One region of the Streptosporangium sp. H16 genome, then DNA from elsewhere that is predicted to be linked to it. Evidence: riboswitches for the same ligand, from Rfam matches in the RefSeq annotation. Region 1 holds a riboswitch; each other region holds the start of a gene.
The links. A riboswitch is a leader RNA that binds a small molecule or an ion and turns the genes downstream of it on or off. The one in region 1 is predicted to bind S-adenosylmethionine.
Positions count from the first base shown of each region.

Region 1 (5,347 bases):
TCGCGCGCCCGCGTGCGCCTCCGGTCGTCTCCGGGCGAGCGCGCACCACCGCCCCGCCCCTCGACCCGTCACCTTCGCGCACCCCCGTGCGGCCACGCGTCCCGTACGGCGCGAAGGCCCGGCTCGCCTACTGGGGGCGAGCCGGGCCTGGGCGGTGAGGATCCAGCGGACTGCGGATACCGCGGGATCCACCGGCTCTTCCCTGCGAATTCACCAAACGGCTACGTCAGACCGCCCGGACGGATTCCGCCTGGGGACCCTTCTGACCCTGGGTGATCTCGAACTCGACCCGCTGGCCCTGCTCGAGGGCACGATAGCCGTCCATCATGATCGCGGAGTAATGGACGAACACATCCTTACCACCGTCTACCGCGATGAAGCCGTAGCCCTTGTCCGCGTTGAACCATTTGACGGTGCCCTGCGCCACTTGCGACTCCTCTTACTGGTCTTAAGGACGACGCCCATTCCTCTCGCGAAGTCCTCAATCGCCGGGACGGACTTCGCCACGTCGATCGTTCCGACCATACCTGTGGGAAGCGGTAGGGCAACAGAGTCAAGCACCAAACTACTGCTTTACAAGAGCTTTTAGTACGAGAACAGAGTTTCACCATCACCATTAGTTAGTTAAGGGTTACATGACCCATCTAAGCCCCTGAATATGAGCTTGCATCATAAAACACGGCACCCGCCCGGCCGGAGCCGGGCGGGTGCCGTGGAGTCGCGGGCGCCCCGGAGGGGGCGGCGCGGGGCGGCCAGGGCCGCGTCAAGCGGAAGAATCAGCCTCCGGCCACCGCCGGGATGATGGAGACCTGAACCCCGGAGGGCGTGGCCGTGTCGAGGTTGTCGACAAAACGGACGTCCTCATCCCCCACATAGACGTTGACAAAACGTCGGATCTTTCCCGATTCATCAAGAATCCGGGCGCCGATCCCCGGGAAGTCCGCGTCGAGCTTCTGAAGAACATCGCGCAGGGTCTCACCCTCTCCGTTCACCTCGGCAGCACCATCGGTGTAAGTCCGGAGAATCGTCGGAATCCGCACAGAAACGCTCATAATTCAGTACCTTTCACGATTTCTAGGCGATAGCCGCACGGAATGCGTCAAGAGAAGGCCGAATCACCGCGGTCGGGCGCGCCTCCGCGGCCACCGCGTCAAGGGTCTTGAGACCGTCGCCGGTGTTGAGCACCACGGTCTCGGCGTCGGGGTCGAGCGTGCCCGAGGCGACCAGCTTGCGCAGCACCCCGACGACGACGCCTCCGGCGGTCTCGGCGAAGATGCCCTCGGTCCTGGCCAGCAGCCGGATCGCGTCGACGATCTCGGCGTCGGTGACGTCCTCGACCGCGCCGCCGGTGCGGCGGGCGATGTCCAGGACGTACGGGCCGTCGGCCGGGTTGCCGATCGCCAGCGACTTGGCGATCGTGTCCGGCTTGACCGGGCGGATCACGTCGTGGCCCGCCTTGTAGGCGGCGGAGACCGGGGAGCACCCCTCGGCCTGGGCCGCGAAGATCTTGTACGGCCTGTCCTCGACCAGGCCGAGCGCGATCAGCTCCTTGAAGCCCTTGTCGACCTTCGTGAGCTGCGAGCCCGACGCGACCGGGATGACGATCTGGTCGGGGATGCGCCAGCCGAGCTGCTCGGCGATCTCGTAGGCCAGGGTCTTGGACCCCTCCGCGTAGTACGGCCGGAGGTTGACGTTGACGAAGCCCCACTGGTCGCCCAGCTCGTCGCCGATGAGCTCGGAGCAGAAGCGGTTCACGTCGTCGTACGTGCCCTCGATGCCGATGAGCCTGCCGCCGTACACGGAGGCCATGACGATCTTGGCCTGCTCCAGGTCGGAGGGGATGAACACGCAGGCGTCCAGCCCGGCCCGCGCGGCGGCGGCGGTCACGGCGCCGGCCAGGTTGCCGGTGGAGGAGCAGGAGAGGGTGTGGAAACCGAAGTTACGGGCGGCCTCGACGGCGATGGCCACCACGCGGTCCTTGAAGGAGTGCGTGGGGTTGCCGGAGTCGTCCTTCACGTGCAGGGAGCGGATGCCCAGCTCGCGGGCGAGGTTGCCGGCGTTGACGAGCTTGGTCCAGCCGGGCGCCATGTTGGGCTTGGCGGCCACGTCGTCGGGGACGGGCAGCAGCGAGCGGTAGCGCCAGATGTTGGTCGGCCCCTCGGCGATGCGCTCCCGGGTCACACGCCCGAAGTCGTACGCGATCTCAAGGGGCCCGAAACACTCGTTACAGGCGAAGCTGGGGCCGAGGTCGTAGCGGGCACCGCACTCCCGGCAGGACAGGGCGACGGCGGGGCCGAAGCGCCGGTCTCGCGCGTCGCCGGCACGACCGGAGGAGGTGGTGGTGTTCTCAGTGGTTGCGAGCGCCATGAAGCGAGGCCTTTCCCTCATCTTCGTCTGGACCACCCTGGTCACAGACCGGAATTGGCACCTGTCCCGGCCGACCTCGTTCAGATCACGAGTCTTGAACCGGGATGGTTGCCGGGGCTTCGCAGGGCCGGTCCCTCCACCCCTCTGGATGAGCAAATATTCAGTTGGAAACCTGACGCGCAGGTCCTCAGCACTCTACCCCGCCCCGCCGCCCTCCTGACTCCTTGTCTCACTGTGCGAGACATGGCGTGTTATCCACCGGACGACCGAACCTTGGCCGCCGGTCGCGAGGCACCCGGAACGCGTCCCGGACGGCAGGCGGGGCTCCCGCCGGACCCGCGATCCTCGGTGATCGCGGGTCCGGCGGGAGCCCCGCCCCCTCCCGGTCATCGCCGCCGGAGGCGACCCGCCGGAGCGGTCATCACCTCTGGAGGCGACCCGCCGGAGCGGTCACGGCACCCGGAACCCCAGGGTGTAGGGACCGGAGCCGGCCGCGCTGACCACCCGGTAGCGGTAGTAGCCGGGCGTGCCGGTGTAGGAGATCCTCTCGTCGGGGCCCGCACTGTCGGAGGTGGCGACGACCGTCCAGCTCCTGCCGTTCCATTTCTGCAGGTACAGGTCGAAGTCGGTGCCGTCGGCGCCGTCCAGGCAGGCGGTCTGGAGACCTCCGACGGTCAACCTGTAGTACAGGCCCCTCGGCTGGTAGGCGGACCGGCCGGCAGCGGCCAGGGTGCCGGTGTAGGTGTTCGGGAAGCCGGTGCAGGTGCCGGTGACCGGCGGCGGCGGATTGCCCGCGGTGGTCCGCAGGGTCAGGCCGTAGGCGGTGAGGATCTCGCCGACCGGCTGGAAGTAGGTGGTGCCGCCCTGGCTGCAGTCGCCGGAGCCGCCGGAGGTGACGCCCTGGGCCTGGTCGATGGAGATGAACGAGCCGCCGGAGTCTCCGGGTTCGGCGCAGACGTTGGTGCGGGTCAGTCCGAAGACGGTGCCCTGGGGGTAGGTGACACTGGCGTCGTGCTGCTGGATGAGTCCGCAGTGCCAGTCGGTGGTGGAGCCGGACCGGCAGACCGAGGCCCCCTCGACGGCGACCCGGGCGCCGGCGACGGGCACGGTGCCGCCCGCACCGTTGTCCACCGTCGGAGTGGCGGTCCAGTCGCTGTTGGTCGCGACCCAGGAGTAGTCGCTGCCCGGGAAGACCGATCCCTGGAAGGTGCCCTGGGCGACGCGGTTGAAGCCGGTGGTGGCGGCGCCGCTCCTTCCGCAGTGACCCGCGCTGACGAAACCCTGCTGGGTGCCCTTGAGCACGGAGAAGCCGATCGAACAGCGGCTGGTGACGCCGATGTAGTAGGCGTTGCCGCCCACCAGGTCGTGCAGGGTCAGGGGAACCTCGGTGCTGGGCAGCACGACCACCGCCTGCTCGTCCACCCCCGCGCTCTCGACGAAGTTCTGGGCGTCCTCAGGTTTCGGGGAGAGGACGACCACCTTGTTCCTCTTCACGTCGACGAAGTGCGCGCTCGACACGAGCGGCCGCGGGGGCAGGGCTTCGTCGATCTTCTGCTTGGTCACGGTGAGCTCCGCCAGCGACCTGGGGACGACCTCGGCCTGGGCTCCCAAGTCGAGGATTGTGGGGATGTCGGCGGCACTGGTGGTGGCCGCCACCAGGGTGTGCGCGGTGCTTCCCCTGAGCCAGACACCGCCGAAACGGGGGCCGAGCCTTCTGCTCAGCTGTATCGCGATCGGGCTCAGGCGGGCCTCGTTGAGCAGCCGGGCCTGGGCCTGGGCCGGGGTCAGGCCGAGGTCGCGCTCAAGCGCCTCCAGCATGTTCGGCGGCGGTTTCAGCGCGGCCGACACGGCCATGGTGGCGGACGGGGCGGCGGGCGCGGCCGGGGCACCCGCCGCCTGGCGTTCGGCGCCGGCCGGTACGGCGGCCAGGGCAAGTGCGGTGGCCGCCAGGACGCATGCCGTGGAAACAGCGTGTCTGCGGAACATGTGGTCTCTCCTCGACCTCGGCTTGCACAGCGTGAGGGGAGATCGCCACATGTCACCGATTGATCACGCGACGTGGGCAACGCCACCTTAAATCAGGCGAGGCCCCTGGAGCCGCGCGCCACGCGGAAGGCGCTCTTCAACGGTTCCGACCGGGTGGGCGCCTCGGCGGGCAGCCCGCCGGAGGCCGGGCGGCCGGGCCGGAGACCGGGCGGCGGTCAGAAGCCGTAAGCGTCGCCCAGGGCGCCCTGGACGTACTTGCGCGCCTGGTGGATGCGTGACTTGGCGGTGCCCAGCGGGATGCGGAGCTGCTCGGCCACCTCGTTGTAGTCGAGCTGGCAGATGTCGCGCAGCACCAGCGCCTGGGCCAGCTCCGGCTTCTCGGCCTCCAGCGCCTCCATCGCGTCGAGCAGGTCCAGCCGGGACCCGGCGATCACGCTCACCCGGGCCACGTCCGGCTTCTGCAGCGGCAGCTCGTCGGAGCTCTGCTCGGCCGCGCGGCGCTTCAGCGAGCGGTAGGTGGTCCTGGCGCAGTTGGCGGTCACGATGTGCAGCCAGGTGCTGAACCGTGCGCGCCCCTCGAAGCGGCCGATGTTGCGTGCCACCGCGAGCAGGGTGTCCTGGCAGGCCTCCTCGGCGTCCTGCCGGAAGGGGAGGATCCGGCCGCAGTGCCTGAGCACGGCGGGCTCGATCCGCTTCAGCAGCTCGCCGAGAGCGCGGTGGTCGCCCTGGGCGGCCGATCGGGCCAGGTCCTCGGTCGTCTCGTCCAGCGCCATCACGGGCCCCCATCAGCGGTCACGGTCGCTGGACATCCTACGGTCGGGGGTCGCGGATGGTGACCCTCCCTCCCCGCCACAAAAAGGGTGATAGAGCGGGGCTCATCACTCCACCTGCTGACAAGAGCTGACACAATTCGATGGAGCCGTTCCTTCCATGACCTGAAGAGCGAGGACATCCCGACCAGGTGCCGGTTAACCTTGGGGTCTCCACGCTCAAG
Region 1 covers NZ_JBPXMD010000055.1:26,180-31,526, reverse strand. The annotation lists gene ACTOQ2_RS41345 (cold-shock protein) at 227-427, opposite strand; gene ACTOQ2_RS41340 (MoaD/ThiS family protein) at 777-1,052, opposite strand; gene thrC (threonine synthase) at 1,075-2,367, opposite strand; SAM riboswitch class I at 2,382-2,522, opposite strand; gene ACTOQ2_RS41330 (S1 family peptidase) at 2,818-4,353, opposite strand; gene ACTOQ2_RS41325 (RNA polymerase sigma factor) at 4,569-5,126, opposite strand.

Region 2 (5,347 bases), on a different contig from region 1:
GCGACACGAAGGTGCCGATGCCCACCCCGCGCTCGCAGGCCCGGTTCCACGACAGCAGGTGGACGTATCCACCCACGTAGAAGAAGAGCGGCAGCACCTGCAGCAGCCACGTCAGGATCCACAGCCCCGAGGTGAAGCCCAGCGGGCTCGTCGGGGAGGGGCCGTCGGGGCCCCACTGCAGGATCGTGAACGCCCAGTGCCAGACGACCACGACGATCAGGCTGAACGCGCGTAGCCAGTCGACGTACCGGTCCCGCCGTGGCCCGCCCTCGACAGGAGGGACCTCGGGCGGCACGGGCCCCGTGGTCGCGGTGGTCGCGGTGGCGGGAGTTCCGGCGGTTCCGGTCGAGGCGGGCCCGGAGGCTCCCGGAACGGGAGCGGCGGGGGACGCCGGGGGTGTGGGGAGCGCCGAGGGGGCAGGGGGAGTCGCCCTCTCCTGATCCTCACCGGGTTCGGTCATGCGGTTCCAACCGTGCCTTACTCGTCACTCGTCACTCGTCACTTGTCGATGTCGCCGACGACGAAGAACATCGAGCCCAGGATGGCCACCATGTCCGCGACCAGGTGGCCGGGGAGCATCTCGCGCAGCACCTGGACGTTGTTGAAGGAGGCCGAGCGGAGCTTCATCCGCCACGGCGTCTTCTCGCCGCGCGAGACCAGGTAGTAGCCGTTCAGGCCGAGCGGGCTCTCCGTCCAGGCGTAGGTGTGGCCCTCGGGAACCTTCAGCACCTTGGGCAGGCGCTGGTTGACCGGCCCCGGGGGCAGGTCAAGAAGCCGTTCCACGCAGGCGTCGGCCAGGTCGAGGGAGACCTTCACCTGTTCCAGCAGCACCTCGAAGCGGGCGTGGCAGTCTCCCGCCGACCGGGTGACGACCTTCACCGGCAGCTCGCCGTAGGCGAGGTACGGCTCGTCCCTGCGCAGGTCGACGTCGACGCCGGAGGCGCGGGCGATGGGGCCGCTCACGCCGTACTGCATGATCGTCTCGCGGTCGAGGACGCCGACCCCGCGCGTGCGGGCGAGGAAGATCTCGTTCCCGACGATCAGGTTCTCGATGTCGGGCAGCCGTCGCCGCACGTCGGCCACGGCCTGGGCGACCCGGCCCGTCCACCCCTCGGGGATCTCCTCCTTCAGGCCGCCGACCCGGTTGAACATGTAGTGCATGCGCCCGCCGGAGATCTCCTCCATCACGGCCTGGAGGGTCTCGCGCTCCCGGAACGCGTAGAAGACCGGAGTGATCGCGCCGAGCTCCAGCGGGTAGGAGCCGAGGAACATCAGGTGGCTGAGCACCCGGTTGAGCTCGGCCATCAGCGTGCGCGTCCAGACCGCCCTGACCGGCACCTCCATGCCGAGCATCCGTTCCACCGCGAGCACGACGCCCAGCTCGTTGGCGAACGCCGACAGCCAGTCGTGCCGGTTGGCCAGCACGATGATCTGCCGGTAGTCGCGCACCTCGAAGAGCTTCTCCGCGCCCCGGTGCATGTAGCCCACGATCGGCTCGGCCGAGCTGATCCGTTCCCCGTCCAGGGTGAGCCGCAGCCGCAGCACGCCGTGCGTGGACGGGTGCTGCGGGCCGATGTTGAGGATCATGTCCTCGGTCGCGAGCTCCTTGCCGTGCGCCCCCCGCACGGCCTCGGCCCCCGCCCCCATTCCCACGCTCAGCTCGCGGGGCGCGCCTTCAGTCATAGGGCCATGCTGTCACGTCAGCCGCGCGAGGCAAGATCCCGCAGGGCGTCGATCAACCGGTCGACGTGCTCGGAGGTGGTACCGATGCCGATGGAGGCGCGGACGGCGGAGGCGGTGACGTCGTCGCAGCCGCCGTCCTTGGCGCCCAGCAGGTGCCGTACGAAGGGGTGGGCGCAGAACTTGCCGTCGCGGACGCCGATGCCGTGGTCGCCGGACAGGACCTCGGCGACCTCGCGGGCGGTGAAGCCGTCCACCACGAAGGAGACGATGCCGACGCGCGGGTGGTCCGGGCCCCACAGGGACAGCTCGTGCACGCCGGGGACGGAGGCGAGACCCGCGCGCAGGCGCTCCAGGAGGCGCTCCTCCTCGCGGACCAGCGGGGTCCAGCCGGTGGCGATCAGGGCGTCGCAGGCCGCGGCGAGCGCGACGGCGCCCAGCACGTTCGGGGTCCCCGCCTCGTGCCGGGCCTCGGGGTCGTCGTGCCACTCGGTGCCGTCGTCGTTCACGGCCTTCACCGCGCCGCCGCCCCGCAGGTACGGCTCGGCCTCGGCCAGCCAGTCGGAACGGCCGATCAGCGCGCCGGTGCCGAACGGCGCGTAGAGCTTGTGGCCGGAGAAGACCACGTAGTCCAGGTCGAGCGCCGTCAGGTTGAGGCGGCGGTGCGGGACGAGCTGCGCGGCGTCGACGAGGACGCGGGCCCCGTGGCGGTGGGCGATGTGGGCCAGCGCGGCGATCGGCCAGAGCTCCCCGGTGACGTTGGAGGCGGCGGTCACGACCAGCAGCTTGGGGCCGTCGATCGAGGCGAGGGCGTCGTCGGCGGCGCGGACGGCCTCGCCGGGGAAGGCGGGGGCCGCCAGCCGCACGACCCGCTCCCAGGGCAGCAGCGAGGCGTGGTGCTCGGTGTCGAAGACCACGGCGGTGGTGCCCTCGGGCAGGCTGCGGGCCAGCAGGTTGGTCGCGTCCGTGGTGTTGCGGGTGAAGATCACCGAGTCGTCGGGACGGGCGCCGACGAAGGCGCGCACCGTATGCCTGGCCTGCTCGTAGCGGGCCGTGGTCAGCTGGGACGCGTACCCGGCGCCGCGGTGGACGCTGGAGTAGGCCGGGAGCGCGGCGGCGACGGCGGCGCTGACCGGCTCCAGACAGGGGGCGCTCGCGGCGTAGTCGAGGTTGGCGTAGCGGACGAGCCTGCCGCCCCTGACCGGGACCTCCAGGTCCGAGCCGAGCACGGCCGGGATCGGGCGGTCACCGGACGCGTAGGTCTCGGGGACGGTCACAGGAGCGGCGGTGGTGGCCGGGACGACGGGGGCGGGGCTCGCGGGGTTTGCGAGGCTCGCGGGGGTGAAGATCGTCAGGGTGGACATGCCAGGGCTCCTTCGAGGTCATCGGACCCCAACCCATGACACAGGTGCCTGGAGCCCGCGCTTGCCCGGCACACCTCGTGCCGGACCAGGTCCTCACCCGGGGCACCCCGCCGCGGACGCGAGGGTTGCCGGCCAGCGAGCCGGGGCTTGTCACTGGCACTCATGACCTACGGGGGAACTATAACCGACACCTCGCGGTGCCCCGCAAGTCCGAAACGTGATCAACCCGATATCGGAGCCGGAGCGGGCGTCCTCGGGAACGCCCGGCGGATTTGCCAGCGAAGCGTGATGAGGGGGAAGGAACTCCCTGCGTCCCCCGGTCGTCCAGGCAGTCAGTCGAAGAAGCACTCGGGCAGCTGGGCCGGCGGTGCGTTCGGGCGCCGGCCGACGAAGGAGGAAGCAATGGACTGGGTGACCAGCCCGGAGATATGGATAGGGTTCTTCACCCTTGTCGCCCTGGAGATCGTCCTGGGAATCGACAACATCATCTTCATCTCGATCCTGGTGGGCAAGCTCCCGCCCGAGCAGCGCGACAAGGCCCGCAAGCTCGGCCTCGCCGTCGCCCTGCTCAGCCGCCTCCTGTTGCTGCTGGCGTTGTCGTGGGTGGTGAGGCTCACCGAACCGATGTTCGAGGTCTTCGGGCAGGGGATATCGGGGCGCGACCTGATCCTGATACTCGGCGGCCTGTTCCTGCTGGGCAAGAGCGTCCACGAGATGCACGGCAGCCTGGAGGGAGAGTCCCACCACTCCGAGGGCAAGGTCGCCTCCTCCTTCACCTCGGTGATCATCCAGATCATGATCCTCGACGTCGTCTTCTCGCTCGACTCGGTGATCACCGCGGTCGGCATGGTCGACGAGCTGGGCGTCATGATCGCGGCCGTCATCGTCTCGGTCATCGTGATGCTGGTCGCCTCCGGGCCGATCAGCCGCTTCGTGGACCGGCACCCGAGCATCAAGATGCTCGCCCTGTCCTTCCTGGTGCTGATCGGCGTCGTGCTCATCGCCGAGGGGTTCGAGCAGCACATCTCGAAGGGCTACATCTACTTCGCGATGGCGTTCTCGCTGCTGGTGGAGCTGCTGAACATCCGGATGCGCGGCAAGGCGGGGCGGAAGCCGGTCGAGCTGCGTTCCCGCTACGAGACCGAGGGCGAGGCCGGCCCGGAGACGCCAAAGGGCACGGAGGCCCCGGTGGGCGCGGAGACCCCGGCGGGCCGGGCGGACGAGCCGGTCGAGAGAGGGAAGCCGGACGAGCAGACCTGATCCTGGACCGGGGATTACGATGCTTACGTGCGCTTTGATCCCTGGAATCCGGAATTCGTCGCCCACCCCTATGACGTCTACGACGAGCTGAGGCGGGAGCGGCCGGTCAGCTTCTTCGAACCGACCGGCCAGTGGCTGGTGGCCAGGTACGCCGACGTCAACGCGCTGCTGCGAGACCGCAGGCTCGGCCGCTCCTACCTGCACGTGGCCTCGCACCAGGAGTTCGGCAGGCCGGACGACCCCGAGTTCCAGGACCCGTTCTGGCGGGTGATCAGGGCGGGAATGCTCGATGTCGAGCCGCCGGTGCACACCAGGCTCCGGCGGCTGGTGTCGAAGGCGTTCACCCCCCGCATGGTCGAGGCGCTCCGTCCCAAGGTCGCCCGGATGGCCGGGGAACTGGTGGACGACTTCGTCGAGCGCGGCGGCGGAGACCTGATCGCCGAGGTCGCCGAGCCGCTCCCGGTCACCGTGATCGCCGAGATGCTGGGCGTCCCCGAGGCCGACCGGCACCTGCTGCGGCCCTGGTCGGCCGACATCTGCGGCATGTACGAGCTCCAGCCGTCGGTCGAGGCCCAGCACACGGCCGTGCGGGCGGCCGAGGAGTTCTCCGCCTATCTCGTCGAGCTGGCCCGCGCCCGCAGGGCCGACCCCGGCGACGACCTGATCAGCGCGCTCGCCCTGGTGGCCGACGAGGGTGACAGGCTCACCGAGGAGGAGCTGGTCGGCACCTGCGTGCTGCTGCTCAATGCCGGGCACGAGGCCACCGTCAACGTCACCGGCAACGGCTGGTGGTCGTTGTTCCGCAACCCGGCCGAGCTGGACCGGCTCCGCGCCGACCACACCCTGCTGCCCACGGCGGTCGAGGAGCTGATGCGCTGGGACACCCCGCTGCAGATGTTCGAGCGCTGGGTGCTGGAGGACATCTCGGTGGGCGGGGTCGACATCCCGCGCGGCACCGAGGTGGCGCTGCTGTTCGGCTCGGCCAACCGCGATCCCGAGGTCTTCGCCGACCCCGCCCGCCTGGACGTGGGCCGGGCCGACAA
Region 2 covers NZ_JBPXMD010000020.1:70,280-75,626, forward strand. The annotation lists gene ACTOQ2_RS29010 (acyltransferase family protein) at 1-460, opposite strand, end outside; gene ACTOQ2_RS29015 (NADH-quinone oxidoreductase subunit D) at 499-1,683, opposite strand; gene ACTOQ2_RS29020 (aminotransferase class V-fold PLP-dependent enzyme) at 1,701-3,044, opposite strand; SAM riboswitch class IV at 3,097-3,212, opposite strand; gene ACTOQ2_RS29025 (TerC family protein) at 3,447-4,304, shown strand; gene ACTOQ2_RS29030 (cytochrome P450) at 4,332-5,347, shown strand, end outside.
Region 2: another riboswitch for S-adenosylmethionine. It lies ahead of ACTOQ2_RS29020 (aminotransferase class V-fold PLP-dependent enzyme); the one in region 1 lies ahead of thrC (threonine synthase).

Region 3 (5,347 bases), on a different contig from region 1:
CACGGCGGGCTCGGACGGCTCGGTGAGGCGCCGGCCGGGACGACCGGCGTGATCGGGGTGATCGGGGCGGTTCATGCGACGTGCCGTCGTATCTGGGTTCCGGCGGCCTCGGACAGCACGATCCGGGCGAGGGCGTCGGCGTGGCGGAAGAGCGGGGCGTTGAGGTGCGGCCTGGCGAAGCCGCCGCTGGCCCGGCCGCCGACGACCCAGGGGCCGAAGGCGAACCTGCGGGGGTGCGGGGTGCCGGACCTGTCGAGCAGGCGGCGGTCGGCGGTCCGTACGTTCACCAGACCCGACTCCTCGTCGAGCTCGCCCCGGTCGCGGAGCGCGGCGATGAGCGGGTCGACGGCCCGGCTCACGCTGGGCGCGGGCAGCCTGGCCTCGACGAGGGTGGTGGCCGTCACGCCGCCGGGCACGGTGGGACTCTGTGCCCGCCAGCGCCCGTCGTGGTGGTCGACCTTGAGGTCCGCGCCGAGGAAGGTGACCACCCCCGCCCTGGCCAGGGCGCGCAGCTCCTCCAGCCGGGGTCCCGGCGGGCCGCTGGCGACGTAGCTGAAGAACCCGCCGAACCACGGGTCGGAAACGCCCAACTCGGCGAGGACACCGTGGACGGAGAGCAGCCCGAGGATCATCGCGTGGTCGGCGCTGTGCGCCGGGTCCGAACGTCGCCGCAGGTCGGCGGCGAGATAGCCGTGCATCCACTTCTGCAGGCCGGCCTGGTCGCCGAACCGGATGCCGTCCAGCGGCCGGTCGAGCCGGTCGAGGTCGAGCCGGTCCGGGTGCCGGGGCACGGCCTCACGGATCAGCTTGCGCATCCTGAGGCTGCGCCACTCCTCGGCGGCGAAGCCCTCCTCGAACCGCGCCCAGCCCAGCTTGGCGCGCTCGGGGTGGGCGGTGATGAGCTCGTGGTAGTACGCGAAGGCCAGCTCCTTGGCGACCAGCGGCCACACGTCGCGGCGGAAGTTCCACGGTCCCTCGCCCAGCGCCTCGCGGGTGAGGAAGCGCGGCACCGGCGGGCGGGCGCCGGTGAAGCGGTAACCGGTCTTGGAGTGGTACGGCACGCCGCGCCGCGACCCCACGTGCAGGAGGGGCTCGCGCCCGTTGGACAGGTAGACCAGCTCCCCGTCGTACTCGCGGACGAACCGGCCGCCCCGGCCCGAGGTGAGCAGCACCATCAGGTCGACGAAGGCCAGCCCCATCCCCCGCACGATCACCGGCTCCCCCGCGGGAACACCGTCCAGGTCGAGGTCCGCCGCGTAGCCGGTGGGCAGGTAGCGCAGCCCCCCGCGCGCGGCCAGATCGGCCAGCGCGCTCTCCTCCCTCGTCGGCGTCACGTCGCTGTGTCCCTGGGCCAGGATCACCGCGTCGGCCTCGATCGTCCGGCCGTCGTCCAGCGTCACCGCCTGCCCGCCGGGGACGTCGGCGAGGTCGACGGCGCGGGCGGCGTGCACGTGCACCCGGACGCCGCGCGGGGCGGTCGCCACCGCCTGCCGGAAGACGTGGGAGAGGTAGCCGTTCTGTGCCGGGCGGGAGGCGAACCTGCCGGGGTCGCAGCCGAGCCACTCGGCCAGCGTGGGTCCGGGGCGGATCGGTCCCTCACAGCGCACCGACTCGTCGGTGAAGAGCGTCACGTCGGCGGCGGTGGAGTTCATCCAGAGCAGGTCCGGCTGGTCGTGGCGCCAGACGCGCCCGCCGCCCGGCGGGTGGGGGTCGATCACGTGGACGTCCAGCGACGGCCAGCCGAGCAGGTCGGCGGCGTTGGCGCAGATGCGCTCCACCAGGCAGGTGCCCGTCGGCCCGGCGCCGACGACGGCGATCGCGGCGCTCATACGGCGGCTCTGCGGTACGGCTGGTCCCAGTCGGCGTGCAACGGCTCGACCGGGATCCGCCAGGCGTCGGTCTCGCCCGACGGACGGGCGATGACGGTGAAGCCGGTGTTCTCGCGGAAGGCGGGTGTGCCGATCCACCCCTGGAAGGGGTAACGCGGGCCGGGCCTGCCACCGGGCCGGTGGTGGCCGTGGGTGTCGAGGCCGACGGGGCTCGCGTGGTCCGGTGTGCTGGTCTTCGACATGTGGCGCTCCCGGGCATGTCTCGTAACCCTGGTGAGGGGTCCGCGCTTGCGGCACGCCCACCGTGCCGCCAGGTCTCCCCCGGGGGCACCCCGCGCGGTGCGAGGGTTGCCGGTCAGCCGGCCGGGGCTTCTCACTGACACTCTTAACCTATTTAGAAGGTAGGAAATACATAGATCTCTGTCAAGCCTTAGTGTCCCGCCCGGAAGTTCGTCGGGGGTCAGCAGTCGAGGCGGAGATCGCCGGCTTGATCGCGCGCTCGAACACAACGGCGATCCGGCGGTCACGCTCGGTCTCGGGTGGCATCTCCTCCCCAGGCCCCGGGTGCGCTGCTCGACCACCCGGCCGGCACGCCCCTGCGACCCTGTTGAATTTCCAGGCGCATGACATGGCCGGAAGCCGCCCCGCGCTCGGGCTCCGACACAGCCGTCAGTGTACCGTCTAAATTGTATTGACCGGTAGCACACACACGTCTACATTCATGTCCAACAGGATATTCTCGCGAGGCGACACGAAGAAGCTACCTTCATCATCCAGAACGGTGGTGAACCAGCCGAGGAGACCCCGTGCAAGAACGCTTCGGAAGCAAGTCGGCGATCGTCGCACTGACCGCCCTGACCCTGGCCGTGTTCATCTACGTGACCACCGAGTCGCTGCCCATCGGCCTGCTCCCCCTGATCGCCCAGGATCTCGGCACCAGCCCGTCAGCGGTCGGACTCCTGGTCACCGGATACGGCCTGATCATCGTGCTGGTGTCCCTGCCGCTCACGCGACTGACTCGCCGGCTGCCCCGGCGGCGGCTGCTGTGCGTCCTTTTAGGCATCTTCGTCGTGGCGACCTGCCTGTCAGCCATGGCGGGGAACTACTGGCTGCTCATGGGCGCCCGGATGGTGACCGCGCTGAGCCAGGCGCTGTTCTGGGCCATCGTGACGCCGGCCGCCGCCGGCCTCTTCCGGGTCGAGGTGCGCGGCCGGGCCCTGTCCATCCTGTACGCCGGTGCCTCCAGCGCCGCGCTGACCGGCATCCCGGCCGGCACGTGGCTCGGCCAGCAGACCAACTGGCGGGTGGCGTTCCTCGCGCTCAGCGGCCTGGCCCTGCTCGTCCTCGCCACGATCGCGGCCGTCCTGCCCGACACGCCCGCCGGGCAGGGCGCGGCGGACCGGGGCAGCGCGCCCGACCGCGGCCGGTACCTGTCGATCGTGGCCACCACGGCGGTCGCGGTCACCGGCGCGTTCACGGCGTTCACCTACATCAGCCCGTTCCTGAGCGACGTCAGCGGCTTCACCGAGTCATCGATCGGCCCGCTTCTGCTGGCACGCGGGATCGCGGGCCTGACCGGCGTGTTCGTGGTGGGCTACCTCGTCGACCGCCACGGCTGGAGCACCATGACGGGGCTCATAGGCCTACAGGCGTTGGCGCTCGCCGGGCAGTACGCGTTCGGCGCCTCCCCGGTCGGGACCGTCATCGCGATCTCCCTGTCCGGCTTCACACTCGCAGGCCTGACCGCCGTACTGGGATCGCGGGTGCTCGTGTACGCGCCGGGCGAGTCGGTCATGGCGAGCGCCGCTACCTCCATGGCGTTCAATGTGGGTATCACCGCGGGCGCGTTCCTCGGCAGCGTGCTCCTGCCCGGTCCGGGCGTGCGCAGCACGGCACTGGCCGGGGCGCTGCTCAGCCTGGCGGCGTTCGCCATCGTGCTGGCCGAGCCGGTCCTGTCCAGCCGGCGGAAGGGCGCACCGGCCACGGCCGCCGCCCCCCTGCCCGAGGGCGCCCGAGTCACGTGATCCGATGCTCAACGCACCGAACCGTGCAACCTCCTTGCCTGCCTTGAGTGGTAGCCTCAAGGGCATGTCACTCGACGTGGAACACCTTCCCCTGGTCGGCGGGCACCCCGCGCTCGATCTGGTCAACACGCTCGAACGAGGCGTACCGCTCGACGGCGGGCCGCCCCACGACTATCTGTCCGACGCCCCCACGTTGCTGCGCTGGGCGGCCAGGGCAGGCCTGATCAGCGACGCGGAGCACGATCGGGCCGGCCAGGCGTGGCACGACGATCCCGCGTCGGCGCAGGCGGGGCTGGCCACCGTACGGGACATCCGGGAAGGGCTGCACCTCGTGGTGCTCGCAACGATCCGGCCCGCCGACGGCGGGCCGGCGGACGACGCGGGCGAGGGGGATCCGATCGCGGCCGGGGCCGCGCTGGTCGTGCTGCACGAGCGATGGGCCGGGGCAGTTGCCAGAGCCGCGCTGGTGCTCGACAGAGGCGACCCGCCGCAGGTACGGCTCACCTACGGCACGATACCCGCCATGCTGATACCCGACCGGGTCGCCGAGGCCGCACTCGACGTCCTGCGGACGGCCGACCTGCCCCGGATACGCCGCTGCCCCATACGCGACGGCGGCTGCGGATGGCTGTTCCTCGACCAGAGCCGCAACGGCTCCCGCCGCTGGTGCCGCATGGCCGACTGCGGCAACATGGCCAAGGCCCGGCGGCTCACCGAGCGCCGCCGCGCCGCCCGGGGCGGCACCCCGTAGGACTCGTATGCGATCAGCGGTCGACGCCGCACCCAGGCAGCGGGTCACCTCGCCGCTGCCCATCGAGGACCCGGCCGGCACCGCGTCCTGCCGGTCGAGTTCGTCCATGAGGGCGTTGAGGTCGGCGGCGAAGGTGCCGTAGCCGGCAGTGGGCCGGCTCAAGCGGCCGAAGCCACGCCGGTCGTAGGCGATGACGCGGTCGCGGCCGTCAGGAGGGCGCGTTCCGGTTTCTCCCAGACCCGAGGACGCTGTCATGGACTGTCAGCGCAGGCGGTGCGTGCGGGACTATGAGCGCTTATCCGAGCATCACGAGGCCATGGTCCTATGGGCGATGATCATCCTTATGGGGCGAGGACTCGCACGGTCCACATCTCCCAAATCGACCTGGCGATCAGTTTGCGCAGGGGCACTTGGTGGTCTCGCCGGTAAATCCTTCGGGGGTTCACGCGGGTGTTGGCAGTCGGGTCGGCCTCCAGCTGGGGCTTCGGCCTCTACCTCGCCAGTAGCGGCAAGTACGAGAACCAGATCCTGCCGACCGGGCTACCCATCGGCACCGCCCAAGAAGCCCTCGACTGCGCCTGCGATCTCTACCTCGACTACCGACCCCCGGGGAACTTCCGGGCGGGACCACTTAGTGTCGTGGAATGTCCTACGAGAGCGTGAACGTGGTCTACCGCAAGTACGACGGGTCACTGCACTGGCACCACCGCGGCCTGCTGCTCGGCGAGGACGAGCACGGGGTG
Region 3 covers NZ_JBPXMD010000032.1:40,341-45,687, forward strand. The annotation lists partial or broken gene ACTOQ2_RS35530 (ABC transporter substrate-binding protein) at 1-75, opposite strand, end outside; gene ACTOQ2_RS35535 (FAD/NAD(P)-binding protein) at 72-1,829, opposite strand; gene ACTOQ2_RS35540 (hypothetical protein) at 1,826-2,071, opposite strand; SAM riboswitch class IV at 2,109-2,220, opposite strand; gene ACTOQ2_RS35545 (MFS transporter) at 2,636-3,853, shown strand; gene ACTOQ2_RS35550 (CGNR zinc finger domain-containing protein) at 3,918-4,604, shown strand; partial or broken gene ACTOQ2_RS35555 (alpha/beta fold hydrolase) at 4,647-4,859, opposite strand; gene ACTOQ2_RS35560 (hypothetical protein) at 5,055-5,267, shown strand; gene ACTOQ2_RS35565 (DUF402 domain-containing protein) at 5,249-5,347, shown strand, end outside.
Region 3: another riboswitch for S-adenosylmethionine. It lies ahead of ACTOQ2_RS35540 (hypothetical protein); the one in region 1 lies ahead of thrC (threonine synthase).